4 regions of the Priestia sp. 40 genome follow, and region 1 is predicted to be linked to each of the others. Evidence: riboswitches for the same ligand, from Rfam matches in the RefSeq annotation. Region 1 holds a riboswitch; each other region holds the start of a gene.
What was found. A riboswitch is a leader RNA that binds a small molecule or an ion and turns the genes downstream of it on or off. The one in region 1 is predicted to bind S-adenosylmethionine.

Region 1 (7,393 bases):
TACAATGATTGTGACAAAAGGCAACGAAAAGCGTGTAACGGATAACATTTTTCAAATTGAGAAAAAAGGATATCGCTTGTATCCGTTAGATATTCCATTAAACATTCACAAAACGAAAAATGGAGAATGTATTGGAACTGCTGTTGTGCGTAAGGTAGAAATGGCGCAGGAAAAAACTATTGTCACATATGAACTGACAAAATTACATTCGACTAATTAAAAAACCGATCGTCTATAAGACGATCGGTTTTTTATTAGACTCTAGGTCCGCCTAATGTTGAAATGTCAGATGCTACATCATTAAAACGCTTGAAATTAGCTTTGAATTTAGCAGCAAGCTCAGTTGCTTTTTGGTTATAAGCTGTTGCATCGTTCCATGCTTTAGAAGGCTGAAGCACTTCATCAGGAACTCCCGGAACATGAGTTGGAATCGATAAACCAAAAATAGCATCTGTTACTGTTTCGGTATTAGCTAGTTCTCCTTCAAGGGCTGCTTGAACCATAGCTCGAGTGTAGCTTAACTTCATTCGTTCACCTACGCCGTATTCACCGCCGGTCCATCCAGTATTTACAAGGTAGACATTTACATTATGTTCATCGATTTTCTTTCCTAGCATTTCTGCATAAGTTGTTGGAGCAAGAGGTAAGAAAGGCTCACCAAAGCATGTAGAGAAAGTAGCCTGTGGCGATGTTACGCCGCGCTCTGTTCCAGCTAACTTACTAGTATATCCGCTCAGAAAATGGTACATCGCTTGTTCTTTTGTAAGCTTGCTGATTGGAGGTAAGACGCCGAAAGCATCAGCAGTTAAAAAGACAATAGCTGTAGGATGCCCAGCAACGCTTGGCAATACCGTATTATCAATAGAGTCAATTGAATAAGCGGCACGAGTATTCTCTGTTAAACTATTATCATTGTAATCTGCTACTTTCGTATTTTGATTTAACACTACATTTTCTAGTACGGCGCCGAAGCGAATTGCATTGAAAATTTGCGGTTCTTTTTCTTCAGAAAGCTGAATGCACTTCGCGTAGCATCCTCCTTCAATATTAAATACACCAGAGCTTGACCAACCGTGCTCGTCATCTCCGATTAAACGACGGTTTGCATCAGCAGAAAGCGTTGTTTTACCCGTTCCAGATAAACCAAAGAATAATGCAACGTCACCTTCTTCTCCTACGTTAGCAGAACAGTGCATAGATAGAATATTGTTTTGAGGAAGCAAGAAGTTCATCACTGAGAAAATAGATTTTTTCATTTCACCAGCGTATTCAGTTCCTCCAATTAGCACAATTCGTCGCTCTAACGAAAGAATAATGAAGGTTTCAGAATTCGTCCCGTCTGTTTCAGGATCAGCTTTGAACGTTGGAGCTGCTACAATTGTAAACGGCTTCACATCATCATTTGTTTTTGGTTCGGCTGAAGGGCGAATGAATAACTGCTGAGCGAATAGGTTGTGCCATGCAAATTCATTAACTACTTGAATTGGTAACTGATACTTTTTATCAGCTCCAGCATATCCATTAAAAACAAAAAGTTCATTCTGCTTCTTTAAGTGGGTTAAGACTTTTTTGTATAGCGCATCGAATCGCTGAGCAGAAATTGGCTGATTGACAGGTCCCCATTCAACCGTTTTTGAAGATACAGCATCGCTTACAATAAATTTATCTAAAGGAGAGCGACCTGTATATTTTCCGGTTTCGACTGACACAGCACCTGTAGAAGTCAGCGTTCCTTCGCGTCGAGCTAGAATTTTTTCAACAAGTTGTGGAACAGATAATTGATGTTTTGTTGTTTTTAATTGAAGCAAACCATTTAATTCGATAGACATATCAACAGTACTCATGTGCACTACCTTCCTTTTTTAGCTATTATTTATTCATTAATGTTTGAAATTTATAATTAGTATAACACATTTATTTAATTATTCTATACTATTTAACTAAAAATGTTTGTGCATTATAAAAAAATGTACGTTATACCTATTTTAGACACATGTATATGTGCTAGAAGCGAAAAAAGTGAGGCTATTTTAAGTGAAAGCCTCATTTTGATCTGTCATATTAACCAAACTTAGTGATGATTCTTAATAAGGTGTACTATTTCAGAATTTGAGTATGTTACATTAAAACAGATTCAAACATAAAGAGATGATTTCCATTTGAATGTTGTTGACAGTGAAGCGCTTTTTCATGTATTATATGTCCTTGAACGGATACTCTCTTATCCCGAGCTGGTGGAGGGACAGGCCCTATGAAACCCAGCAACCATCGTCATTTTTTTGTGTAGACGATAAGGTGCTAACCTGATGCAAGGGCACAACCTTGATCGATAAGAGTGAAAGGCTTATGTAGAATTTGATACCTTTCCTCGATACAAGGAAAGGTTTTTTTATATTTTTTAACGTGTAATGAAAATAAGGGAATGAGTACCGTATCACAATGTATCGTATTTATAAGGAGGAAAACTGATGTCAACACAACGTCGTCTGTTCACGTCAGAATCTGTTACAGAGGGACATCCCGATAAAATTTGTGACCAAATTTCTGACTCAATTCTTGATGCTATCCTAGCAAAGGATCCAAATGCTCGTGTTGCTTGTGAAACAAGCGTAACAACTGGTTTAGTTTTAGTAAGTGGTGAAATTACAACTTCTACTTACGTGGATATTCCTAAAACAGTTCGTGAAACAATTAAAGGAATTGGCTATACTCGTGCAAAATACGGATTTGATGCTGAAACTTGTGCAGTATTAACATCTATCGACGAGCAGTCAGCTGATATCGCTGCTGGTGTAGACCAAGCGTTAGAAGCACGTGAAGGTCAAATGTCAGATGAAGAAATCGAAGCAATCGGAGCTGGAGACCAAGGGTTAATGTTTGGTTACGCATGTAACGAAACAAAAGAATTAATGCCTCTTCCAATTTCATTAGCTCATAAACTTGCTCGCCGTCTAACAGAAGTACGTAAAGAAGAAATTCTTCCTTACCTTCGCCCGGATGGTAAAACACAAGTAACAGTTGAATATGATGAAAACAACAAACCTGTTCGCATCGATACAATTGTTATTTCAACTCAGCATCACCCAGAAGTAACGTTAGAGCAAATTCAGCGTAACTTAAAAGAATATGTTATTAATCCAGTTGTTCCAAACGAGTTAATTGATGAAAATACAAAGTATTTCATTAACCCAACAGGACGTTTCGTAATCGGCGGTCCTCAAGGAGATGCTGGTTTAACTGGTCGTAAAATTATCGTTGATACTTACGGCGGATATGCTCGTCACGGCGGCGGTGCATTCTCTGGTAAGGACGCAACAAAAGTAGACCGTTCAGCAGCTTATGCAGCTCGTTATGTTGCGAAAAACATTGTAGCAGCTGATCTTGCTGATAAATGTGAAGTACAACTAGCATATGCAATTGGTGTTGCACAGCCAGTATCTATTTCAATTGATACATTCGGTACAGGAAAAGTTTCTGAAGAAGTACTAGTAGACGTAGTACGCAAAAACTTTGACCTACGTCCAGCAGGCATCATTAAAATGCTTGATTTACGTCGCCCAATTTATAAGCAAACAGCAGCTTACGGCCACTTTGGTCGTACGGATGTAGAGCTTCCTTGGGAGTTCACAGACAAAGCGGAAGCATTAAAAACTCAAGCTTTAGCTAAATAATAAAAAAAATCTCCGTGAAAACGGAGATTTTTTTTTATGCCCACTGAATACCTGCAGCAGATTTTTCTACGACACCTTCATATTCTGAAAGCAAATGCTGAAAAATGGCGTCCCATGATTGAGTAAGAGCATATTGTCTCGCTGCATGGCCAAAGTGAAGCCGCTGATGCAAATCATCGAGTAAATCTGTAATAGCCGAACTGAATTCTTCTAAGGAGTGAGGTTTGCAAAGGTAGCCGTTTCGCCCGTGCTGAACCATCTGTTTAACGCCTCCTGCATTTGCTGCCACTACAGGAGTTCCAGAAGCAAGAGACTCCAGTACAACATTTCCGAAGGTTTCTGTTTCTGAAGGAAAAACAAACAAATCAGATGATGAATAGATATGAGCAAGTTGCTTACCTTCAAGGAAGCCTGTAAATGTCATATGCTCAGATGCTTGCTGCTGCATTTGCTCTTTTAAAGGGCCGTCTCCCACAATAACCCAGTGAATTTGATGGCGGATATGATCGGGTAGAGATCGTGCGATTTTCATTAAAAAATCAGCGTTCTTTTCTTTAGCTAATCTTCCTACATAAGTTAAAATGTAGGGTTTTTTAATATTATATTTAATACGAATATCAAAGCGGTCATAGTGGGGGTGAAACAATTTGTGATTCACCCCTCGCGACCAAATAGCTACGTTGTGAAACCCTTGTTCTTCTAGCTGCTGTTTGGTCACTTCGGAGGGAGCGAATATTTTTTGTACAGGTTTATAAAACCATTTCATATATTTTTGCAATGGTACACGCATTTTTTCAAGTTCATAGTGAGATAAATAATCATCAAAATTGGTATGATAAGAGCCGACAAGAGGAACACCTAATCTTTTCCCGTAATAGGAGCCGCAAAGCCCCATTGTAAAAGGAGTGGCCAAATGAATAATAGAAGGATTGAATTCCCGCAGCTGCTTTTTAATTTTTAGAACGTTTGGCAATGAAAAGCGGCTGTTTGGATAAAGGAAAAACGGCATGCTGGGCGAACGGTGAACATACGTTGAAAATGACTGATCATGAGCAAATTCAGGAGCAAATACCTGGATGGGAATTTGCTTTGATTTGACATACTGAGTAAATTGATAAAGTGTTTTAGCAGCTCCGTTAACTTCTGGAGCAAATGTATCCGTAAATAAAGCAATTCTCATTAGTACTCCTCCTATCAATTAGGTTAAAAATATGTTCAGTGAAACAGCACCTGAAAAGATGCCCAGTATCAGACCTACCATGACATCCGTCGGATAGTGCAGACCGAGATAAATTCTTGAAATTCCTACCGTTACTGCAAGAGGCAAAAGAACAGCAGCGAAGGCTGGATAAACAATCATAAGAGGGGTAACCAACGAAAAAATAGCTGTTGTATGTCCAGATGGAAATGAATGATCTTTTAATGGATTTTCTAACACTTTTGTATGTTTTAATTGAATATAAGGTCGTTTTCTCGGATATAGTTTTTTAGCAATGGCGACTGGAATATGACTAACGGCTAGAGAAAACGCACAAGCGTAAGCGACGGATGAAGGATGCAGAAATAGCAGCAAGCACGCTATCACAATGGTAAACGTGGCTCCGCCGGCGTGAGTTAGTAAACGCAAAAATCTATTTAAGTGCTTTCGATCAAAATGTTGGTTGACGCTTTTGAATAATCGGCATTCGGCATCGTATACATACTGAATTAACTTGGCTTTCATAGAGTCGCTCCCTTTTCAATAAATACGTCTTTATTATTCAGTTTAATCTTTAATTGTGGAGGCAGTACTAAAACGATGTAAATTAATATGGAAATTTCTTTACAATTGTGGAGAGAATAGAACATGATTGGAGAGTTTGTGGAGATACTAAAAAAATTCCCTCAGTATGACTTTCTGAGGGAACGTTCCCTTTATAATGAAGAATCAGATTTCTTAATAGACTTATAATACTGACCTTTTTCTACATATTCTGTACGAATGCGCTGCATATCTTTTAAATCCTCTTCTGTCAGAGTGCGGATCACTTTAGCAGGTCGGCCGAGTGCAAGAGTATTAGGCGGTATTTTTTTACCGGGAGGCACTAAGCTTCCAGCACCGATAAAAGCACCTTCACCAATTTCCGCACCGTCTAAAATAATAGAACCCATGCCAATGAGTGCGCGTTTGCGGATGATGGAGCTATGTAAAATAACTTGATGTCCTACTGTCACATCATCCTCAATAAGCAAAGGAGCATTTGGGCTTTGATGGAGTGTTGATTGATCTTGTATATTTACTCGTTTACCAATAATCGTAGGTGAAACATCTCCTCTAATAACAGTGTTAAACCAAATGCTGCTTTCTTCACCGATGGTGACATCTCCAGTAATCGTGACATAGTCTGCGATGAAGCAGCTGGGTGCAATGGTAGGCATTTTTTCTTTATACGGATAAATCATCAAATCATCTCCCTTTATTAGTTGAAAAAAAGTAGTAAATCTTCTAATGTAAGTGTACAAAGGTTTTTTAAGCAGGTAAACAAAAAAAGGAAGAAGGAGTAACTCAAATGCATAAATGGGAAGCAGTAAATCCAAAAGGCGTTATTGTCATGGTCCATGGAGCAGCGGAGCATCACGGACGCTATCGCTGGCTGATTGAGATGTGGCGTTCGGTTGGAATGCACGTAATTATGGGAGACCTTCCTGGCCAAGGCTTAACAACAAGAAGAAGAGGACATATCCTATCCTTTGATGAATATGTATATGAAGTGGAAGAATGGGTACGTGAAGCGCAAAAATATGATTTGCCTATTTTCCTGTTAGGTCACAGTATGGGAGGACTGGCGGTTATTCGTACGCTGCAGACAAAAAATCTCCCTATATGGGGTGCGATTCTTTCCTCACCTTGTTTAGGATTAAAAGAGCAAGTACCAGCTTATTTAGATATGTTATCTAAAGGATTAAATAAAGTTATGCCGAACAAACTTTTTGATTTAGGCCTCACTGTTGAAAAAGCAACAAGAAACCAAGAAGTTCGAGATGAAGATGAAAACGACTCACTGTATGTTACAAAAGTTTCTGTAAGGTGGTACCGGGAATTGATCCAAGCTGTTAACTTAGCTTTTAAAGATATCGATCGGTTGCCTGATGTCCCGCTTCTTGTGATGCAGGCAGGAGAAGACAAAATTATTGAAAAGCTGATTGTTAGGCAGTGGTTTGATGAAATAGAACTAAGTGAAAAAATCTACAAAGAATGGTCTCAGTTGTACCACGAAATCTTTAATGAGCCTGAAAGAGAATACGTTTTTACATATGCAAAAAGCTTTGTTGATCTTCACATTTAATGAGTGCTGTAAGAAGTTGAGGTGAAAATAAATGAAGATTCCGTCTCGTCCTATTTCATTAATGAGAAAAATTTATCGAGAAGTGTTTCCTGTCGTTCATCATGAGCTCAATTATTGGCGCGAACGGGCAAAAGAGATTCCTAATAAAGAATTGCGTACTCAAGCATTGGCAAGTATCGATACAAAAACTTTTCATTGTGAAGGAGGCGGTATCCTATCGATTTTAGCGAAAGAAAACATGGTGGAATGCATAAAATTTATTGTTGCCTACCAAACAATCAGCGATTACTTAGACAACTTATGTGACCGCAGCAATTCGCTTGACCCTAAAGATTTTGCCGCCTTACATGAATCGATGCCAGATGCGTTGACTCCTCATGCACCCCTTGGCGATTA
Region 2 (7,393 bases), 1.3 Mb from region 1:
TGTATTCTCGGATTATTCTTCATACGCTTTGTAGTTGTTGAAACAAAAGGACGCAGCCTAGAGCAAATTGAAACAGACATGGCAGCTCGTTCTGAAAGAAATTCTTTAAGTCCAGTTGAGCGTAATAAATATGTTTAATTGTCGTAAAAGTTTTAAATGTAAGGTGCTGAGATAAAAATATGTTAGCTGAAGTGAAAAACGAACCACTAATCAAACACTTTGATTAGTGGTTCGTTTTTTGTGGTGAACGCAGGTTTCAGCTGTTTCATTTCTTCTAGCAGTTGATTGGAGAGCAAGGCGAAGACTCCTGCGGGAAAAGCGGAACAGATGAGACCCCGCAGGCGCACAAGCGACGAGGAGGCTCATCGGCTGCCCGCCGAAAGCGAAGCCTTGCACGGAAATCAACTGCGGGGCAACAAGCGGTTCAGCTCATGTCGGCCTTTGTTCGTCTTTGGATTATGCTCCAGCTCTTATTAATAGATACTGAGATTCTAGCTTTTATGTTGTCTTATCAGTGCTTAACAAAATGAAAGAATAGATAGGCTATAGAAACGCATTTAAATGTGCGTTCTGCTTACAAGAAGATAGTGACCTTCATCAGCAAATTTCCATATAAATAAGTAAGCTTGTTTACTTTTAACCAAATTTATTTAGTAATAGGGGGATTAACTAGTTGATGAATTTGACGCTTCATGAACGTTCTGAAAAGTTATTAAAGCAAAGAATTAAACAATTAAATCCGAGAGATCCATTCAACTTTGTTTTTATGGGCGACAGCAGAGGTGACGGACCAAACGATAATTGTTTCACGATGAGCGGTGAATTTGAGCTTGTGTTAAAAAAGGCGGTGGAATTGGACCCGCTGTTTATTATTCATGGGGGAGACACCGTCTATACAGGGAAAAAAGAGTATTTGGAGCACTTTGTTAAGGTTGTCGAAAAAATCGCACCAAACATTCCTTTGTTTGTATGCGTAGGGAATCATGATGAACTGTACCTTGATGAAAGCAATCTCGAAAACTTCAGAGCCACTATCGGAAAAGTACACTGGGTCATTGATATTCCTGTCTTTAACTTCCGGTGCATTGCATTAAATAATGTCATCAGTCCCAAAAATAAAATATATGGATTTACAGATAGAGAGCTTAATTATTTAGAGCAGCAGCTAGAGGATGCTCCTCGTAATACCGTTATAGCCATGCATGCGCAGCCAAATATTGGTCGGTGGACAAACCTTGAAGGGTTTCCTGTAACGACTCCTCAAAGTCAAGAATTTTTTGATTTAATTCAAGAACACCGCGTGAAAAAAGTGTTAGTCAGTCACGTGCATGCGTATGACGAGCAGTTTATTAGAAAAAACAGAAACGGGTCGTTTACGCTTGGAAGAGGCACTGATTTTGTATTGTCAGGAGGCGCGGGTGCTCCCCTTGATTTTGAGCCGCCTTTAATTTTAAATAATTATAATTTTACGGAGTTTTTTGTTAGCCGGTACGACATTTTAGGACCTCTTCTTTGGAAGGATTTTGGACGACCTCGAAGAAGTTGTTTGTAAAAACAAGAGAATAGAAAGTTATGTTTAATGGAGAGCCTGCCTGTGATTCACAGGCAGGCTTTTGGAAGATTGTGCATAATGTTTAAAGAAACCTTGTAGCAGAAGGCTCAGTCAAACGTTATAATAGATAGTGAATGATGATATATTCTCTATATTTGTCATATATTTGTATTACATATGTAATTGAGGAAAAACATTCACTTGATATACTGTTTAATGACTTAACTTTATCTTAAAATTTACAGTGAACTGCCTGTTTATAGAGGCTTAGAAGATACACAGCAAATGGAGGAGCTATCATGGCAAACGAAAAGATGCAAGAAGGACTTAATCGTTTTATTAAGGAAGATTTAAATGACCTTTTAGGTAGACTGTTCCCTTTAATGGATCGGGAGTGTGCGGAAGAAAAGAGAATGCTTATCGAAACCGCGGTAGAGTACATCTATTCTTCAGGGTATCATCAAGGAGCAAAAGACTTGATCGAAACACATCGAAAAGATGATTACAAATTGTTAAGGCAAAAATTAGCGTCAGCACCTCCTGAAAACTGATTTTTTTAAATTTCTTTTGACAACGTAAATGTAAGGTGTTAAGATAACTCTAAATTCAAAACATTATAAACAATTAAAACTCTTATTGAGAGAGGCGGAGGGACTGGCCCTGTGAAGCCCGGCAACCATTTAACAATTTTGTTAAAAAGGTGCTACATCCTGCAAAGCGTACAGCTTTGAAAAATAAGAGAGGATTTCATAGATACTATGCCTCTCTATTCATGATAGAGAGGCTTTTTATTTTATGTGAAGGTGTTTTGAATAAACAATTTCATAGAAATGCATCAGGTGCTGTGTAACGAATGTACGCAGCTTAAAAGGGAAGACCGGTGAAAAGCCGGCGCGGTCCCGCCACTGTAATGGGGAGCAACTTATTAACCACTGTTTCATGTTGAAATGGGAAGGGATAGGAAGCGATGAACCTAAGTCAGGAGACCTGCCTGTTGTATGCACTTAAGCTCTACGGGATATAGAGAGGAGTGAGGAATACGTGTTGAGAAAAACAGGCTATCTCAACTTTAGTTAAGTATGCGTATCATCTCTCTTTTCATTTCGAAAAGAGAGATTTTTTAGTTTATCGATAAAAAAATATACAGGGAGTGGAAAAAATGAGCAGTGTAAAAAGTTCAAATGTAGGTTATCCAAGAATTGGTGAAAAACGAGAATGGAAAAAAGCGCTTGAGCAGTTTTGGGCAGGAAAGCTAGAGAAAGATATCTTTCTGCAGGAAATGGAGGCTCTTCGTCTAGGGCATCTGAAAAAACAGCGTGATGCAGGAATTGAATTGATTCCAGTCGGCGATTTTAGCTTATACGATCATGTGTTAGATACAGCTGTTATGTTTGGTTTGGTGCCAAAGCGCTTTGAGTACGAGGGAGGACCAGTATCGCTTGAAACGTATTTTGACATTGCGCGAGGAACAAAAGGTGCAGTAGCCTCTACGATGACAAAATGGTTTAACACCAATTATCACTATATCGTACCAGAGCTAGAAGGACGTAAGCCGGCTCTCGTAGAAAATCGTCCGCTTCAATTTTACAAAGAAGCAAAACAAAAGCTAAATATCAAAGGAAAGCCCGTTATTTTAGGTCCGGTAACATTTGTAAAGCTATCAAAAGGATATAAAGAAAGTGAGTTTAAAGAAGTAGTTGAACAATTTATTCCTCTTTATGCAACTATCTTAGCGGAGCTTCAGGCAGAAGGAGTAGAGTGGGTACAAATAGATGAGCCGGTTTTAGCTACAACGCTATCAAAAGAAGACCTGGCGCTGTACAAAGAAGTCTATCAAGTCCTGCATGACGCGGCACCGAATGTAAAAGTCATTTTGCAAACGTATTTTGACAGCGTTGATTACTACAAAGAAGTTGTGTCTCTTCCTGTTGAAGGAATTGGCTTAGACTTTGTACATGACCGAGGAGAAAATCTCACTGCGCTTAATAAATATGGGTTTCCGACTGATAAAGTGCTGGCAGCAGGAGTGATTGACGGACGAAACATTTGGCGTGAAAATTTGGACGAGCAGCTTTTAACGATCAGTGAAATTGAAGAAGCCGTATCAAAAGACCGTTTGATTCTGCAGCCTTCATCGAGTTTATTACATGTTCCTGTCACGGTAAAAAATGAAGAAACCATTGAGCCAGTGTTAAAAAATGCGCTCTCTTTTGCAGATGAAAAGCTAAAGGAAATCACGCTTTTAACAAAAGCGGTGCAGCAAGGAAAAGAAGCAATAGAAGAAGAAATAAACGTAAGTAAACAGGCGATTCAAGCATTAAATGGATCATCTTTCCGAAACCATCAAGACGTGCAAAAAGAGCTGAAGCAGCTGGACAGCTATAAAGCTGAGCGCCAAGCGCGGTTTGACGTACGTCAACGCGTTCAGCAAGAAGCTTTTCAACTGCCGCTTCTTCCCACGACAACAATTGGAAGCTTCCCGCAAACAAAAGAAGTGCGACAACAGCGTCTAAAGTGGCGTAAAGGCGAGTTAAGCGATGAAGCATATGAAGCGTACATTAACGATGAAATCAAAAAATGGATTGAAATTCAAGAAGACATCGGCTTAGATGTCCTTGTGCATGGAGAGTTTGAGCGTACGGACATGGTTGAGTACTTCGGTGAAAAATTAGGAGGCTTTCAGTTTACGAAGTTTGGCTGGGTGCAATCATACGGTTCTCGCTGCGTAAAGCCGCCGCTCATTTACGGAGATGTATCGTACGAGCAGGCGATGACGATCAAAGAAACTGTGTATGCACAGTCTCTAACAGATAAGCCGGTTAAAGGAATGCTGACGGGTCCGATTACGATTTTAAACTGGTCGTTTGTACGTGATGATATCCCGCGCTACGACGTCGCAAATCAAATTGCGCTTGCTCTTAGAAAAGAAGTAGAAGCACTTGAAAGTCAGGGCATTTCAATGATTCAAGTAGATGAACCGGCGCTGCGTGAAGGATTGCCGTTAAAACGAGAAAACTGGGAAGACTACTTGAATGCCGCGGTGTATGCGTTCAAGCTAGCGACGGTATCGGTGCAAAACGAGACGCAAATTCACACGCATATGTGCTATTCAGAATTCGAAGAGATTATTGATGCGATCAAAGCGCTTGATGCCGACGTGATTTCCATTGAAACGTCTAAAAGCCATGGTGAACTAATTTATGCGTTTGAAAAACATACGTACAATCAAGGAATCGGACTTGGCGTATATGATATCCACAGCCCGCGCGTACCGAAGCTTGAAGAGCTGACAAGAAACATTGACCGCGCTCTGCAGGTGCTTGATCCTGCATTGTTTTGGATTAATCCCGACTGCGGCCTTAAAACAAGAGGAATCAGCGAGACGGTTGAAGCTTTAAAAGTGATGGTTGAGTCTGCAAAACAAACAAGACAAAATTTATTACAAAACGTTTAATAACGAGAAAGTAAAGACCAAGCAGTGTAAACGCTACACTGCTTGGTCTTATGGGTTTCTTAAAGGCCAAAAATATCCATTGACACTTCCCGTAGATTTTTGTATCTTTTTAAAGGTGTTTTTAAAATCAGGGAGGTACAACATGAGCAACAACAGCACGCAGCACGTTAAAATTGTAACAGCAGATCCATCAGCGCTAGGTCTATTCGGACTTGCCATGGTGACACTTGTTGCATCGTTTCAAAAGCTTGGGGTAACCGATGGGGTTTCATTGGTATTGCCATGGGCGATTTTTTTAGGCGGAATAGGGCAGTTAATCGCGTCTATGCAAGATTTCAAACATAATAATACCTTCGGCGCAACGGCTTTTGGTGCCTTCGGGTTATTTTGGCTAGGTGTCGGCATGACATGGCTTATTCAGCTTGGAGCATTTGGGGAAGCGCTCGCAAAAGCAGCGGATCCGAAGCAGCTCGCATTTGCTTTTGTAGGCTACTTAATTTTCAGCGTTTTTATGACAGTTGGAGCAATGGGCACTCATAAAGTATTATTTATTATTTTTGTGTTAATTGATTTCTTATTTATTGGATTATCGCTAAGTACATTTGATGTGGCATATGAGTACACGCACTTACTAGCAGCAGTGTCAGAGCTATTAATTGCTCTGTTTTCATTCTATGGATCTGCAGCGGCTGTATTAAATACTCACTATGGTCGAGTTGTGCTTCCGGTAGGCAAGCCGTTTGGTGCATTTATCAAATAATCAAGACGTTAATTAAAAAGCGAAGTAGGGTTGAATTCTGTATGATGCAGAGGTCAATCCTTTTTTGTTTGGGCATTTTTATATATAGTAGAAAGAGATAGTTATATGTAATAGAAGCTTTTAGAGAAAAAAGAGAAATACATAATGAAAGGAAACGTTTCAATGATTATAAGACAAGTGGATAAAAAGGATTTAAACCAATTAATTACGTTAGAAAACAAAGGCTTTACACCTGAAGAAGCTGCCTCAAAAGAAGCGTTTATCACGCGGATCAACACCATTCCTGATACGTTTATCATTGCCCAAGAAAATGAAGAAATAATCGGATATGTGAACGGCCCCGTCATTTCAGCTCCGTTTATCACGGATGATTTGTTTGAAAAAACGATTTCGAACCCTGAGACAGGTGGTCATCAAAGTATTTTAGGTATCGTTGTAAATCCCAAGCATCATCATAAAGGAATTGCTAGTATGCTGCTGAGGGAGTTTGAGAAACAAGCGCGGAACAAACAGCGCTTAACGGTTACCTTAACGTGTAAAGAAGAATTAATTCCTTTTTATGAAAAAAACGGGTATGTGAATCAAGGATTGGCGGAGTCGCAGCATGCAGGCGTGCAGTGGTTTAATATGAGTAAGAAGCTTTGATGTTACTACTATGAATCGCTTGTTACACCGCTAATGATTTCCGTGCAAGGCTCTGCTTTCCGCGGGCGGACGGTGAGCCTCCTCGTTGCTTTCGCTCCTGCGGGGTCTCACCACTTCCGCTTTTCCCGCAGTAGTCTTCGCCTGGCCCTCCAATCAACAGCTAGAAGCAGCGAACGAAATAGATCAAGCCTACATTCATCATAGCAATAAAAAATCTGAACGAGTTTGATTCTTAATCAAGCTCGTTCGAATTGTCCTTCAACTAACCTGCTTTTTCCCATCCTTTATTTCAGGTATGTAAGAAATATTAATTTGTCAAACATATTTGACAAAATTGAGGAAGATAATGTAAGATATAAATGTAAAAAGTTTTTTACATTTTAGAGATGAGTGATGAATGGTGGAAAACCGAATTAAAGAACTGCGTAAAATCAAAAAAATGTCTCAGGATGAACTGGCAAAAGTATGCGGCGTCTCGAGACAAACGATTAATGCAATTGAAAACAATAAGTATGATCCAAGCTTAACGCTAGCTTTTCAACTCGCCGAAGAGCTGGGAGCAACAGTAGATGAGCTGTTTTTATTTCATAAATCATGAGTTAGTTAAAAAGGAGAAGGTAATGTGAAAATAAAAAAAGCGGACGAAATGGAAAAGTTTGAAATTAAACAAGCTGCGCGAAACGGCTTTTTATTTTATACGGTAGCGCTGTTAATTTGGTCTTCCTATGATTTTATTAAAACCGGTGAAAGAGGCTGGGAAGCTACAATTTTACTAGTAGGAATATGCGTATATTTTTGGACCCTCGTTTATTACAAGCGAAAAGTACATAGCTAATAAGTGAACAGGAAATCGAATTTACCAAGCAACGGTGGTGAAATGAATGAAAAATCGAGCTGCCGGAGTAGCTCTTACAAGTACGGGCATGTTACTGTTGATGGTGACATTAATACTTCCTGTTCCGGGATTAACGTATAGTTTACT
Region 3 (7,393 bases), on a different contig from region 1:
AAAATCGACTTGTCACATCATTTAACTTCGTTTTTTCACATCTGTTCTTTAAAATCCAGCTTTTAGCTTATTTTTTCTTTTTTAATACATAGCATCCATACAAAGGCTAGTCCAATATAGCCAAATATCGGATACAAAAACTCAAGAAGCTGAGCATATCCAAATTGCCCGATAATAAAGCATGCCAAGATAATAAACGCAAAAGCTTGCTTATCATTCAGGGGAAGAAATGATTGAAGCTGCTTAGCGATTCCAAATACATTTCCAATCAATGTAGTAAAAATCTCACCTAACACAACTACCGTAAATAAAACATTCACCCACGCTGAGATATTTTTAACAACGGCACTCATCGGAATATCAAGTTGAAATGAATAAGGCAAATTGGAAAGAGCAAGATGCGTAGAAACAAGCATAAACGTAAGTACACACCCTCCTATTACGGCCCCTTTTTTAATCACGCTCCTATCTTTCACAGAGCTTCCTAATGGAACCAAAACGGCCTGAGCCAAAGCTAGATTTAGGGAAATATATAAAAAGGGACTAACCGCCCACTTCCACTGTGTGACGAGCGTTAAGTCTGGCTTCGTTTGAATCAGTGAGAAATAGCTGACATTTGGCACAAAGATGATAAAAGCAAATGAAAGCATCATCGGCACAACAAGAGAATTAACCATTAAAATACCGTTAATTCCTCTTGCGATAAATATATAAGTTAAAACAATTGTACAAATCATCCCAACAGGAGGCCACAGCCCGAACTGTTCTTTTCCTATTGCCCCCGTACTCGCTAGCATGACTGAAGTTACTCCAAATAAAATGACGATCATTACACCGTTTACCGCTTTTCCAAGTACATCACCAAATAAATATGTATTAAGCTGCTGATAAGAAGAAGCCCCAATTGCGTGCGAAAGCAGCATCATTTTCGAACCTAGCCAAATAAAAAACAAGCCGCTGACCAAAATTCCAACCATTCCAAGTTCCCCGTACTGTGTAAAAAATTGAACAATTTCCTTGCCTGTTGCAAAACCGGCTCCTACAACGGTGCCTACATACGTAGCAGCAACCTGCAGCGTGAGTTTCCACCTTTTCATGCCCATCACCCTTCTACCCTTCATAGTTCACTATATGTAGAAACGGTTAAAAAAAGACGAGCCTTTTATATGTAAATCCTCGCCTCACCCGGTGCTGTGCCTTTTTCGTTTTTTTATTTCCTTCTTGTTTTTTTCATGAAAACCCTTTATCCCTTAACATAACGGCAGTTTTCAAACAAAATATACGGATATTTTCCCTTTAGCTTTTAAATTTTCCTCAATATTTGCTGGAAATTCACAATTTACTGTTGTATAATTTCTAAAAATCAGATAAATTATTAAATAAGTATTCTTTCTATTTAAAAAAATATGTTTCAATTATATACAATTGATTCTTATCATGAGAGGTGGAGGGACTGGCCCTTTGAAACCTCAGCAACCAGTCGTTGGAGACATGGTGCTAAATCCAGCAAGCAATTTATTGCTTGGAAGATAAGAAGGCGAAAAAAGTCTTCTTCTTAAGAAGACTTTTTCTATTTTATCGGCATATTGCATAAAACGAATCACTCGTGAAATAGAAGCGGAACAATTTAAGGAGGTTTTGACATGGGGTTACTTGAAGATTTAAAGTCTAAAATTTTAATTGGGGATGGTGCCACTGGTACCCTCCTTTACTCACACGGTATTGACAGCTGTTTTGAAGAACTAAACATCACAAAACCAGAAGAGGTTTCTCGTATTCACAGAGCCTATGTAGAAGCTGGTGCAAACGTTATTCAAACAAATACGTACGCTGCTAATTATCAAAAACTTGCCCGTTATGGATTAGAAGATTCAGTCAAAGACATCAATGTTGCTGGTGTAAAATTAGCGAAACAAGCTGCAAAAGATCAGGCTTACGTGGTTGGTACACTCGGCGGAATTCGTTCTTTCCAAAAAAACGCTATTAGTTTAGAAGAGGTTAAGCGAAGCATTCGTGAACAAATGTTTTGGCTTTTAAATGAAGGCGTGGATGGCCTTTTATTTGAAACATACTATGATTTCGAAGAATTAAAGACCGTTCTTACACTGGCAAGAAAAGAAACGGATAAGCCTATTATCACCCACGTTTCCCTGCATGATATTGGCGTACTGCAAGATGGGCGTCCTTTAGCAGATGCATTAAAAGAATTAGAAGACTTGGGAGCAGATGTTGTCGGGCTAAACTGCCGTTTAGGTCCTTATCATATGATTCAGTCTCTTGAAGAAGTACCGCTTCCTGATCGAGCTTTCTTATCTGCTTACCCTAATGCCAGCCTTCCGGCGTATGTAGAAGGAAAGCTGGAATATGAAACAAATGAAGACTACTTTGTAGAAAGCGCGCGTTTATTCCGCGAACAAGGGGTTCGCTTAATTGGAGGATGCTGCGGTACAACACCAGCCCACGTACGCGCAATGTCATCTGCCTTAAAAGATTTGCCTCCGATTACAAGTAAAGTCGTTAAAATGAGACCAGCCGTTACGGTTCAAGAGCGTGAGCAGCAGGATAAACCTCATATGCATGAAATTGTGAAAAAGCGCCGCTCGGTTATCGTCGAGCTAGATCCACCTAAACAGCTTGGCCCGACGAAATTTTTAGAAGGCGCAAAAGCACTTGATAAAGTCGGCGTAGATGCTATTACATTAGCTGATAATTCTCTTGCCTCACCTCGCATCAGCAACTTGGCAATGGCAACACTGATGCAGCAAGAAACAAAAGCACGACCGCTTATTCATATTACCTGTCGCGACCGAAATTTAATTGGACTTCAATCTCATTTAATGGGACTTCATACGCTAGGAATGAATCAAGTGCTTGCGATTACCGGTGATCCGTCAAAAGTTGGCGATTTCCCTGGTGCCACTTCGGTCTACGATCTATCTTCATTTGACTTGATTAGTTTAATCGCTCAGTTTAATGAAGGACTATCTTATTCCGGCAAACCGCTTGGTCAAAAAACCAATTTTTCCATTGCAGCCGCCTTTAACCCAAACGTGCGTCACTTAGACCGAGCCGTTCAGCGCTTGGAGAAGAAAATCGACTGCGGGGCTCACTATTTCATTACTCAGCCTCTCTATTCAACTAAGCAAATTGAAGAGGTATATGAAGCAACCAAACATTTAACAACACCGGTATACATCGGGATCATGCCGTTAACAAGCGCAAGAAATGCGCGATTTATTCACCATGAAGTACCTGGAATTAAATTATCCGAAGATATTCTAGAGCGAATGGACGCAACGGGAAATGACCGAATTCGCGGTGAAGTCGAAGGCCTTGCGATTGCAAAAAACTTAATTGATACAGCATATGAGCTATTTGACGGTATTTACTTAATTACGCCGTTTATGCGCTATGAAATGACCGAAATTCTAACACGCTATATTCATGACAAGCAACTTGTTACATCAGAAAGGAAGATATAAATGAGCTCACTTATCGAACAACAACTAAAGAAGCGAATACTCGTCATCGATGGAGCAATGGGAACGATGATTCAAGATGCTGATTTAACCGCTGAAGATTTTGGCGGCGAAGAATATGAAGGCTGCAACGAATATTTGACTCGAACAGCGCCTCATGTCATTCAGCGCATTCATGAAGAGTACTTTGCAGCAGGTGCTGACATCATTGAAACCAATACGTTTGGCTCAACATCTACCGTACTTGATGAATACGATTTAGGTCACTTGGCGTATGAATTGAATATCGAAGCTGTGAAGCTTGCTTGTGCAGCCCGCGATAAATATTCAACTCCCGAATGGCCTAGGTTCGTAGCTGGAGCTATCGGTCCTACCACTAAAACGCTCTCTGTTACCGGAGGCATTACATTCCCTGAACTAGTAGAATCGTACGAAGAGCAAGCTCGAGGTTTGTTAGACGGCGGCGTTGACTTGCTTTTAGTCGAAACCTGTCAAGACATGCTGAACGTAAAAGCCGCATTTCTAGGCATCACAGCAGCGTTTGAAAAACTAAAAACCGAAGTTCCTATTATGATTTCAGGAACAATTGAGCCTATGGGAACAACTCTCGCTGGTCAAGATATCGAATCTTTTTACTTATCACTGGAACACATGAAGCCACTTTCAGTCGGACTTAACTGCGCGACAGGCCCTGAATTTATGACGGATCATATTCGCTCTCTTTCAGACCTAGCCACTTCAGCAGTTAGCTGTTATCCAAACGCTGGACTTCCGGATGAAGAAGGCAATTATCATGAATCCCCTGAGCTGCTTGCTCAAAAAATTAAAGGGTTTGCTGATAAAGGCTGGCTGAACTTTGTAGGCGGATGCTGTGGTACAACGCCTGCTCATATTAAAGCACTGGCTGAAGCGGTAAAAGAGGTTGCGCCTCGTTCGCTTGATCGCTCCGAGCATAACCATGCTGTAACCGGTATTGAACCACTTGTATATGACGATTCTATGCGCCCTCTTTTTGTGGGAGAACGTACGAATGTAATCGGTTCTCGCAAGTTCAAACGCCTGATTGCGGAAGGAAAAATTGAAGAAGCATCTGAAATTGCGCGTGCTCAGGTTAAAAATGGTGCTCACGTTATTGATATTTGCTTAGCAGATCCAGACCGTGAAGAAATGGAAGATATGGAGGAGTTTATTCAAGAAGTTGTAAAAAAAGTGAAGGTTCCTCTTGTAATCGATTCAACCGATGAGAAAGTTATTGAAAAAGCTTTAACGTACTCACAAGGTAAGGTCATTATTAACTCCATTAACTTAGAAGATGGTGAAGAGCGTTTTGATGCAATCTTACCGCTAGTAAAAAAATTCGGTGCAGCTCTGGTTGTCGGTACAATCGATGAAACAGGCATGGCCGTTACTGCAGAACGAAAAGTAGAGATTGCTAAACGCTCACATGATTTGCTTGTTGAAAAACATGGCTTTAATCCAAAAGATATTATTTTTGACCCTCTTGTGTTTCCTGTAGGGACTGGTGATGAACAATATATTGGTTCTGCTGAAGAAACAGTTAAGGGAATTAAAATGATTAAAGAAGCCCTGCCTGATTGCCTGACCATTCTTGGCGTAAGTAACGTGTCATTCGGTCTTCCTCCAGTCGGACGTGAAGTACTAAATGCCGTTTACCTTTATCACTGTACGCAGGCTGGACTCGATTATGCCATTGTTAACACCGAAAAATTAGAGCGCTATGCTTCTATTCCAGAAGCTGAAATTGAGCTTGCTAATGCGTTATTATTTAACACAACTGATGAAACGCTAAGCACGTTTACCGACTTTTATCGTGATAAAAAGAAAGAAGCAAAAGTAGAAATTTCTACGTTAACACTCGAAGAACGATTGGCAATGTATATTGTCGAAGGTACAAAAGAAGGATTGCTTCCTGATTTAGAACAGGCTTTAGCTCAGTATGATGATCCGTTAGATATTATTAACGGACCGCTTATGGAGGGGATGGCGGAAGTCGGACGTTTGTTTAATGACAACCAGCTGATTGTAGCAGAAGTGCTTCAAAGTGCGGAAGTTATGAAAGCATCCGTTGCCTTTTTAGAACCTCATATGGAAGCAACTGAAAATGATTCTGGAAAAGGCAAAGTGATTCTTGCGACGGTTAAAGGTGACGTACACGATATCGGTAAAAACTTAGTAGACATCATTTTAAGCAATAATGGTTTTAAAGTAATTGATTTAGGAATTAAAGTAACGCCGCAGCAGCTGATTGAAGCAGTAAAAGACGAAAAGCCAGACATCATTGGCCTGTCAGGTCTTCTAGTAAAATCAGCTCAGCAAATGGTTTTGACTGCACAAGATTTAACACAATCAAGCATTGATGTTCCAATTATGGTAGGAGGCGCTGCCCTTTCCCGTAAATTTACTGACTTCAAAATTGCCCCGGAATATGAAGGTGCGGTCCTCTACGCCAAAGATGCGATGGACGGATTAGCGTTAGCAAATAAGCTGCAGAACAAAGAAGAAGTTATTCAGCTTTTAGCAGATTTAAAAACGCGGCAAGAAAAGAAAGTAACGGTTCGAGAACGCCAGCCTCAAACAGCTCAAGCAGCTACGGCTGTTTTAGAAAGATCCGCCATTTCAACGGACGCCCCTGTTTTTGTACCTGCTGATTTAAAACGGCACGTTGTCAAACACTACGATTTGGCACAGGTTCTTCCGTATATTAACTGGCAGATGCTTTTAGGCCATCACTTAGGACTAAAAGGAAAAGTAAATAAGCTGCTTGCTGAAAAAGACGAGCGTGCTGTTCAATTAAAAGAAACCGTTGATGACCTGCTCGAACTGGCACTAAAAGAAAACTTAATTAAACCTGCGGTTATTTATCAGTTCTTTCCTGCTCAAGCAGACGGAAATGATTTAATTATTTATGATCCTGCTGATGAAAAAACAGAAATTGAACGCTTTACTTTCCCTCGACAAGCAAAAGGACAGTTCCTGTGCTTATCTGATTTTGCAAAGCCTAAAGAAAAAGAGATGGACTATGTATGTTTCTTCTCTGTAACAGCAGGAACAGGCATTCGCGAACGCGCGGCGAAATTCAAAGAAAACGGCGAGTTTTTAAAGAGTCACGTGTTCCAAGCTCTTGCGCTTGAACTAGCTGAAGGATTAGCAGAACGTGTTCATCAGCAAATTCGTGACCGATGGGGATTCCCCGATTCGCCAGACTTTACAATGGCGGAGCGTTTTTCAGCCAAATACCAAGGTCAGCGTTTTTCATTCGGATATCCTGCATGTCCAGACCTTGAAGACCAAGCAAAACTGTTTAAATTAATTAAACCTGAAGACATCGGCATTCAGTTAACAGACGGTTTCATGATGGAACCAGAAGCTTCTGTTACAGCTCTTGTTTTTGCACATCCTGAAGCGAAATATTTTAACGTATTGTAAAACATGGCTGCGACAAATGTATTTTAGTTGAAGAAAGATCCGAACGGTAAATCCAGATTCTTAATTGAGAATCAACTCCGTTCGGATTTTTTCATTGTAATGGTGAACTAGATTTCATGTAGCTGTTTCTAGCTGTTGATTGGAGGACAGGGCGAAGACTCCTGCGAAAAAAAGTAATGTAGTTATGTCTTCATCTCTTTGAATTCACCGCCGGTTTGAGCTTTTTTTATGAGTTTCTTGGGAAACACTGATAGAATAAAGAATGTAATAAATTTGCAACACTCTTATCACAGCAAATTTTTCAGAGAAAGGAATTTTCAAGCAATGATTAAATTATTTGTAAGCGACTTAGATGGCACTCTTTTACACGAAGAAAAATACGTAGAACAGCATAATGCAGACGCACTTAGTGAACTTCAGCGCCAGGGAGTAGAGGTTTGTCTTGCTTCTGGACGAATGGATACGGA
Region 4 (7,393 bases), 1.1 Mb from region 1:
CTCGTTCAAGCATACTTGTTAACAAAGAAATTCACGAAGCCGTTGTAGAGCATAAAATCGGAAAAGGTGACGTGCTTGCTGTTGCACAAGTAGCAGGAATCATGGCAGCAAAACGCACGTCTGACATTATTCCCATGTGTCACCCTCTTTTATTAAAAGGCGTGAACCTTTCATTTGACTGGGATACAAGCAATAACGAGTACCGTTTACTAATAGAAGCGACTGTTAAAACCGAAGGATCAACGGGCGTTGAAATGGAAGCTTTAACCGCTGCTTCTGCCTGCGCATTAACCGTTTATGATATGTGCAAAGCCATTGATAAAGGCATGATTATCGGTGAAACGTATCTGCTTGAAAAATCAGGCGGCAAAAACGGTGACTACAAACGCACAGAAGCGTAAAGGAGGTACATAATGAGCGTACACGAACATAAATCCAAAGCAACGCAGCCCGTTCGCTGCAAAGTCATTACCGTATCCGATACACGTACAAAAGAAACCGATAAAAGCGGCGCGCTGATGATCCAACTTCTAAAAGAACATGATATGCAAGTCGCAGCATATGAAATTGTAAAAGACGACCAAACGTCGATTCAACAAGCGATACTTGCCGGCTGCAGTGATGATGACATTGACGTTGTCCTTACAAACGGCGGAACCGGCATTACAAAACGAGACGTCACGATTGAAGCTGTTCAAGCGCTGATTCATAAAGAAATCGTCGGGTTTGGCGAGCTGTTTCGCATGCTGAGCTACACCGAAGACATTGGCAGCGCAGCGATTATGAGCCGGGCAATTGCCGGGACGGTTAACGAAAAAGCCGTTTTTTCTACACCAGGATCAAGCGGTGCGGTTCGTCTAGCCATGACCAAGCTGATTTTGCCTGAACTTCGCCACGTTGTGTGGGAGTTAAACCGCCAGCGCTAACAAAATGCCTATGCACAAGCATAGGCATTTTTTATTAATCATAGTCTTTATGTACCCACTCATCTTCTGGAATACCTAAATCTTCTCCAGAAAAACGCTCTTCTTTAAATGGATCTCCTCTAAGATGAAAGCCGTTTTGCTCCCAAAAGCCAGGATGATTTTCATCAATGACTTCAAAGCCTCGAAGCCATTTAACACTTTTCCAAAAGTACAAGTGCGGAACAACCAATCGCAGCGGATATCCATGCTTAGGTGTAAGCGGCTCTCCGTTAAAGGAATGAGCAAGAAGAATATCGTCTCTCAGCAAATCTTCTACTTCAATGTTTGACGTATAGTCATTGTCTCCGTGCAGCATGATATATTCACTTTTTAACTCCACGCCAATTGCTTTTAAAAAGTCTGTAAACAACACGCCTGTAAATTCATTGTCAAGCCTTGTCCATCTTGTTACGCAGTGAATATCACATTTCACCGTCGTTTGCGGCATATCCAATATGTCTTGATAGGAAAGGGTCACTTCCTTATCTACCAATCCAAACACCCGAAGCGTCCACTCCTCTAAGTTATACTCCGGCACGTCGCCTTCATGCAAAATAGGAAACCGCTCTGTCACTACTTGTCCCGGAGGCACTCGTCCTTCATACTTTGGATCAATTTCTGGTGTTTTCATTCGTTTAATACGGTCTGCTTTGTTCATAGGTACCACCTCTTTATTTTTTTGTCAGCGTGCACTTTGCTGACTTGTTTGATTCGTTTCGACTCCTTTATCTCGTAAGAAAAACATCGCTGCTAATGTCAGCACATACGGAACCATCATGGTAAACTCGGTCGGTATTGAAAAGCCTTGCAGTCGTGTGCTCACGGCATCCATTAAGCCGAAAAGGATACTTGAGGCTAAAATACCGAGCGGATGAGACTGACCGAGCATCATCGCAACAAGTGCGATAAATCCACGCCCTGAAGTCATACCTTCTGAGAACATCGTGACTTGCCCTAACGAAAGCTGTGCTCCCGCGATCCCGCACAGAATTCCGCATGCTGCAATCGCAAACAGCTGATATCTTATTGCTTTCAACCCAAGCGTACTTGCTGCTACCTTATTGTAGCCTACTGCTAGAAGACGAAAACCAAAAATCGTTCGATAAAAGAAGATATAAAAAGCAATAGCTGCTAAAAAAGCAAAATAGACAAGCGGTGACTGCCCGGAAACAATGTCGCCGATTATAGGTATGTCTTTAATTAAAGGAATATCCCATGTACCTATCCCGTGCATGTTTTTATCGTAATAGGCACCTTTTGTATGAAAAATAGTCCGGAGTAAAAATGTCGTTAAGCCCAGTGCTAAAAAATTAATAGACACCCCAACGACAATTTCATTGGCTTTAAACACCACGACCATCATTCCAAAAAGCAAAGCAAAAAGTAAGCTTGCTCCAGCCGCAATCACGATCGCAAAAAAGACATTGTGAGTATAATAGTTACCGGCAATTCCGCTAAAAGCCCCAATCAATATCAGACCTTCTAGCCCTACATTAAATATGCCCACGCGCGCGCAAAGCATTCCGCCTAGCGCCGCTAATAAAATCGGTGCAACCATTCGCAGCGTTGCATTTAACAGTGACCAATCAAGCAGCTCCACGAATATCAGCTCCTTTCTTTTTGGCTTTCCACCACTGCTTTGTAAATTTCGCTGAGATAAATAGAATAAGAACAGCTTGCATAATACTCGCAATTTCTAACGGAATTTCTGTATTACGCTCTAGCCCCATCGCTCCTGTTTGCAAAGCGGCAAGTAAAAGAGACGTAAAAACAATGCCGATTGGATTTGAATTTGCTAACAGAGCAGCCATCACTCCAGTCCATGCATATCCAGGAACGGTGAGCGCACCGTCTACAAATCGGTACTGTGAACCAAGCACTTCAAATCCTCCTGCTAATCCAGCCAAGCTTCCGCTAATAAACATGCTAAACAGCATGACTTTTACCTGATGAATGCCTCCATACGCTCCGAACAACGGATTTTTCCCGGATGCGTTTACTTCATAGCCAAACACAGAGTAGCGAAGCACCGTCCATAGCAGCAGCGCACCCACTAGAGCAATGATAAATCCGACATGAAGAGGCATTCCTTGAAACACTTTTCCAAGCCATGCTGATTGCTCAATCATAGGCGTCTGAGCGAGAGCAGCTGAGCCTGTTTTATCTTGAAAAGGGTGACCTGCTAAATAACTTGCAAATAAAACAGCGATATAATTTAATAAAAGGGTCGAAATGACAAGCTGAATTTTAAACGCGGCTTCCATCCATCCTGCTAAAACGGAAAGCAAACCTCCTGCCACAACAGCAGCGGCAATGGCTGCTATCAGCTTGACTATCCCTGGAGCCGGCAGGTAATAAGCAACAATCGCTGCACTAATCGCTCCAACGACCATTTGTCCTTCTCCCCCTAAATTAAACACACCTGCTCTAAAAGCAAATCCCACACCTAACGCAATTAACAGAATAGGCGTAGCGCGAGCCAGTGTAGTGGTGAAGAAATAAAAATTACCAAACGCTCCATTCCAGAGCTCTGTATATGTTTGGAAAACCGAACCACCTGTTAAGAAGATAATAATGCCTCCTATCGCTAAGCCAAAAATGACCGCAATAATCGGTTGGATTAATGATTTAAGAAGTTTCTGCAACTGTATCACCTTCTACCGTTCCTCCTGCCATTAATATGCTTAGTTTCTCTTCCGTCGCTTCTTCTCTTGTAAGCTCTCCGACAATACTGCCTTCGTACATCACTAAAATTCGATCTGATAGTGAGATAATCTCCGACAGCTCAGACGATACAAGTAAAATAGCAGAGCCATTATTCCTTTTTTGAATCAAGGCATCATGAATACGTTCCATTGCCCCAATATCCACTCCTCGCGTTGGTTCGGCAGCAAGTAGAAAAGAGGTGTTTTGGCCAAGCTCTCTTGCAACAATTAATTTTTGCAGATTTCCCCCAGACAGTTCTCCTGCTTTTTGCTTAGATGAAGTGGCTTTAATCGAAAATTCATTTATCCATTCCTCCACGCTCGACTTGAATATCTTTCTTTTCAGCCAGCCCATCTTCGAGTAAGAAGCTTTATACTGATAGCCCATCAGCGCATTTTCCTCGATCGTATCGTCTTTAGAGGCTCCCCACATATAGCGGTCTTCTGGAATATGAGCAATTCCTGCCTCTCTTCTTTCACGCACAGATCGCCCTGTAAGATCTTCATCTCCAAGTTTGATACTTCCGGTGTCTGTTTCTACTAATCCAGCAATTGCTTGAAGCAGCTCTGACTGCCCATTTCCTGAAACCCCTGCAATACCGACAATTTCGCCTGCAGAAACGTGAAGAGACACATTTTGCAACACGTTTTTTTGTCCTTTTCCTTTTAAAAAGAGATTTTGTACGCTTAAATGAGAAGTGCTTTGTGATGGCACTCTTGCAGGACGCTCTTTTAATTCTCTCCCTACCATTAGTCTCGCTAAATGGTGAGCATTGGTATCTTCTTTACTTGTGACGCCGGCTACTTTACCATTTCGAAGAACTGTAATTCGGTCCGCTACTTCCATCACTTCTTGCAGCTTATGTGTAATAATAATGATGCTTTTTCCTTGAGAAGCCAAAAACCGGATTGTTTTTAATAGTTCCTTTACTTCATGAGGAGTAAGAACTGCGGTAGGCTCGTCTAAAATAATAATTTCTGCTCCTTGATACAGCACTTTTAAAATTTCAATCTTTTGCTGTTCCCCAATTGAGCAATGCTTTACTTTTTTATGAACATCCACTGAAATTTGATAAGTTTGGGTTAATTGCTGTACATCTGCTTTCGCCTGCTTTCTGTTGAAAAAGAGACCTTTCTTTGGCTCATGCCCCAAGACAATATTTTCAGCCACTGAAAAATGAGGAAAAACCATAAAATGCTGATGCACCATGCCTATTCCGTTTTTAATCGCATCCGCAGGAGATGAAAACAAAACAGATTTCCCGTGCAGCTGAACACTTCCTGAACTCGGCTTTTCCATTCCGTAAAGCATCCTCATCAACGTTGTTTTACCAGCACCGTTTTCTCCGACCAGCGCGTGAACCTCCCCTTTTTTCAGCGTAAGAGACACGTTATCGTTTGCTAAAAATGAACCGTATTTCTTCGTCAAATTCGTTAACTGCAACAGCTCACTCATTCCATTCATTGCTCCTTTCCCTTTAGGTTTTTTTCAAAAATAAGAAAGAGAAGCCAGCCTTACTCGACTTCTCTTCTCAACTCACTTTGCTAACGGATCTTTTACCACTGTTTTTCCATCAATAATCGAATCTTTAATTTCTTTTAATTGATCAATTACATCTTGTCCTACAAAGTCATTAAGAGGTGTCTTGCTGTCTTGAGTCACATACGTTAACCCAACACCTTTTTCTTTTAAGCCGTATGTCACTACGCCCGATTTAAATTTGTCATTTGCGAGTGCTTCTACCGTTTCATAAGCAGCCGCATCAGATCCTTTTAACTGCGATAAAATGATATGCTCAGGATCTACTTCCGTACGGTCAATATCTTGGCCTGCCGTATAAAAACCTTTTTCTTTTGCTGCTTCAAATACACCCAAGTCGCCTACAGCTGATGCTCCAGCGATAAAATCAGCACCTTTTGAAGCCTGTAAAATAGCAAGTTCTTTTGCTTTAGCTGGATCAGAGAAACTTCCCACATAATTTACTAGAAACTCTGCTTTGGGATTTGTTGATTGTAATCCTTCTTTAAAGCTTACCGTCCATTTTTTTAATAATGGAATATCATCAGCTGCAACCATTCCTACTTTATTCGTTTTCGTAATCAATCCTGCGGCTGCTCCTAATAAATATGAAGCTTCTTGTTCACGGAATACAACGCTTCTTACATTTGGTAAATCAACCACTGTATCAATAATCGCAAATTGACGCTGCGGATTTTCTTGAGCTACTTTTTTCAACGCATCTTCGGATTCAAAAGAAGATGTAATAATCAAGTCATAATTTTCTGCTACGGCAGCACGCAAATTACTTTCAATGGCTGCTTGATCTGTAGATTCAATTGTCTTTACATCAATGTTATACTTCTTCCCAGCGCGTTTTGCTCCCTCATCCATTTGCTGAAAAAACGGGTTAACTCCAATCTTTTCAGGCAAAACAAGAGCAATTCGCTTCTTTCCTTTCTCTTCACTTCCACTGCTTTTTGTGCTTTTTGACTGACAGCCAGTTACGAGTAGTACAAGCGCAACTGCTAAAATAAGAAATCTCTTCATTTAACTTACTCCCCCTATAATATAAAAAAGCTCTTCCTTTATATAAAGGAAGAGCTCGTTAACCAAACGTCTCTTCCTCATCTTCAAGAACATACTGTTCTTAAGGATTTGGCACCATTCTGTCATAGACAGCGGTTGCCGGGTTTCACAGGGCCAGTCCCTCCACCTCTCTTGATAAGGAAAACAATAGCTATTTGTTTTATGTAATATAGTCAATATTAATAGTTTTTTAATAATTGTCAATATTATTTTTCTTTTTCATACAAAAAAACTTTAAAAACAGATAGGATTATATGGTTTTAGTCTACTAAAATAGAAGTTAAAACCTTTACCTCATTTCTTGAATCATTCTATACTTCTTCACAAAGCGCTTATACTGAATTTGTTGACTGTCGAAAGGATTTAGCGGTAGCAAATAAATTTTATTATGCTTCTTCGGTTAATGTGTTATTAATTGAAACCACTTTACCAATAATGTTAGACTTTTCCTTAGCGATATTGGTAAGAGGTGTTAATGTTGAAATTAATGAAAGAATTATCTGGCATAGCCATTGGGCTTATTATCGCTTTAGCCGTTTCAAAAATATTTTTTGATACCCCGACCAACATTGGAATCGTAGTTATTTTTATTACGAGCATGGTCGTAACAGGGGTAGCAAGAGCAAAACTAAGATGAGATAATCTAACAAAAAAACACCACCTTTTATTCGCAAGGTGGTGTTTTCTTTTAATGATTTTAGTATGTAGTAATTCTAAGTGAAGGCCTTTACCCTTCTCCATCAATCATCGTATACTTCCTTGCAAAGCGCTTGTAGTAAATTTGCTCATCCTCTTCCCCATCGTTAAAAACAAGTCGGTTATGATCAATATCTTTTTCTTTTAACACATAGCCTTTTTCATTCATCAGTTGAATATATTCATCTAAATGTCCTTTTTTCACCATATAGTGAAGAGCATCATCTGAATCCGTAGTCTCTGCTACACCTTGACTTCCCACCTCTAACTTGAATACAGCTGTTGCTGTTTGAATCGGACGGTAATCGCCAAACACTCTTTCCCAATTTAATAGCAGCAGCGCGCCGAAAATTATGATACATCCTCCAGCCGCTACGGTTAGTAAAAATCGTTTTGACACACCTTTCTCTTTTTTACATTTACATTCTTTTTCTTCTATT

Region 2: it holds a riboswitch for S-adenosylmethionine, as region 1 does, so the genes downstream of both, metE (5-methyltetrahydropteroyltriglutamate--homocysteine S-methyltransferase) here and metK (methionine adenosyltransferase) in region 1, are expected to answer to the same signal.
Region 3: it holds a riboswitch for S-adenosylmethionine, as region 1 does, so the genes downstream of both, ACO1DI_RS21090 (bifunctional homocysteine S-methyltransferase/methylenetetrahydrofolate reductase) here and metK (methionine adenosyltransferase) in region 1, are expected to answer to the same signal.
Region 4: it holds a riboswitch for S-adenosylmethionine, as region 1 does, so the genes downstream of both, ACO1DI_RS03520 (BMP family lipoprotein) here and metK (methionine adenosyltransferase) in region 1, are expected to answer to the same signal.

What each region holds. Positions count from the first base shown of each region.
Region 1 covers NZ_JBMPZA010000005.1:1,525,671-1,533,063, reverse strand. Annotated here, with positions in the region: gene ACO1DI_RS08975 (DUF2584 domain-containing protein) at 1-220, shown strand, start outside; gene pckA (phosphoenolpyruvate carboxykinase (ATP)) at 255-1,844, opposite strand; SAM riboswitch class I at 2,219-2,336, shown strand; gene metK (methionine adenosyltransferase) at 2,469-3,671, shown strand; gene ACO1DI_RS08960 (glycosyltransferase family 4 protein) at 3,706-4,851, opposite strand; gene ACO1DI_RS08955 (phosphatase PAP2 family protein) at 4,870-5,394, opposite strand; gene ACO1DI_RS08950 (gamma carbonic anhydrase family protein) at 5,586-6,113, opposite strand; gene ACO1DI_RS08945 (alpha/beta fold hydrolase) at 6,221-6,997, shown strand; gene ACO1DI_RS08940 (tetraprenyl-beta-curcumene synthase family protein) at 7,029-7,393, shown strand, end outside.
Region 2 covers NZ_JBMPZA010000005.1:274,665-282,057, reverse strand. Annotated here, with positions in the region: gene ACO1DI_RS02505 (sugar porter family MFS transporter) at 1-138, shown strand, start outside; gene ACO1DI_RS02500 (hypothetical protein) at 282-530, shown strand; gene ACO1DI_RS02495 (metallophosphoesterase family protein) at 677-1,552, shown strand; gene ACO1DI_RS02490 (hypothetical protein) at 1,852-2,103, shown strand; SAM riboswitch class I at 2,183-2,293, shown strand; cobalamin riboswitch at 2,373-2,561, shown strand; gene metE (5-methyltetrahydropteroyltriglutamate--homocysteine S-methyltransferase) at 2,712-5,006, shown strand; gene ACO1DI_RS02480 (acetate uptake transporter) at 5,149-5,766, shown strand; gene ACO1DI_RS02475 (GNAT family N-acetyltransferase) at 5,911-6,411, shown strand; gene ACO1DI_RS02470 (hypothetical protein) at 6,434-6,568, opposite strand; gene ACO1DI_RS02465 (helix-turn-helix transcriptional regulator) at 6,809-7,009, shown strand; gene ACO1DI_RS02460 (hypothetical protein) at 7,040-7,246, shown strand; gene ACO1DI_RS02455 (hypothetical protein) at 7,293-7,393, shown strand, end outside.
Region 3 covers NZ_JBMPZA010000017.1:264,698-272,090, forward strand. Annotated here, with positions in the region: gene ACO1DI_RS21085 (amino acid/polyamine transporter II) at 63-1,097, opposite strand; SAM riboswitch class I at 1,430-1,536, shown strand; gene ACO1DI_RS21090 (bifunctional homocysteine S-methyltransferase/methylenetetrahydrofolate reductase) at 1,644-3,482, shown strand; gene metH (methionine synthase) at 3,483-6,926, shown strand; gene ACO1DI_RS21100 (Cof-type HAD-IIB family hydrolase) at 7,251-7,393, shown strand, end outside.
Region 4 covers NZ_JBMPZA010000005.1:469,837-477,229, forward strand. Annotated here, with positions in the region: gene moaC (cyclic pyranopterin monophosphate synthase MoaC) at 1-401, shown strand, start outside; gene ACO1DI_RS03495 (MogA/MoaB family molybdenum cofactor biosynthesis protein) at 414-926, shown strand; gene ACO1DI_RS03500 (sulfite oxidase-like oxidoreductase) at 961-1,623, opposite strand; gene ACO1DI_RS03505 (ABC transporter permease) at 1,648-2,565, opposite strand; gene ACO1DI_RS03510 (ABC transporter permease) at 2,552-3,619, opposite strand; gene ACO1DI_RS03515 (ABC transporter ATP-binding protein) at 3,594-5,126, opposite strand; gene ACO1DI_RS03520 (BMP family lipoprotein) at 5,208-6,218, opposite strand; SAM riboswitch class I at 6,293-6,399, opposite strand; gene ACO1DI_RS03525 (hypothetical protein) at 6,733-6,894, shown strand; gene ACO1DI_RS03530 (hypothetical protein) at 6,985-7,353, opposite strand; gene ACO1DI_RS03535 (putative polysaccharide biosynthesis protein) at 7,373-7,393, opposite strand, start outside.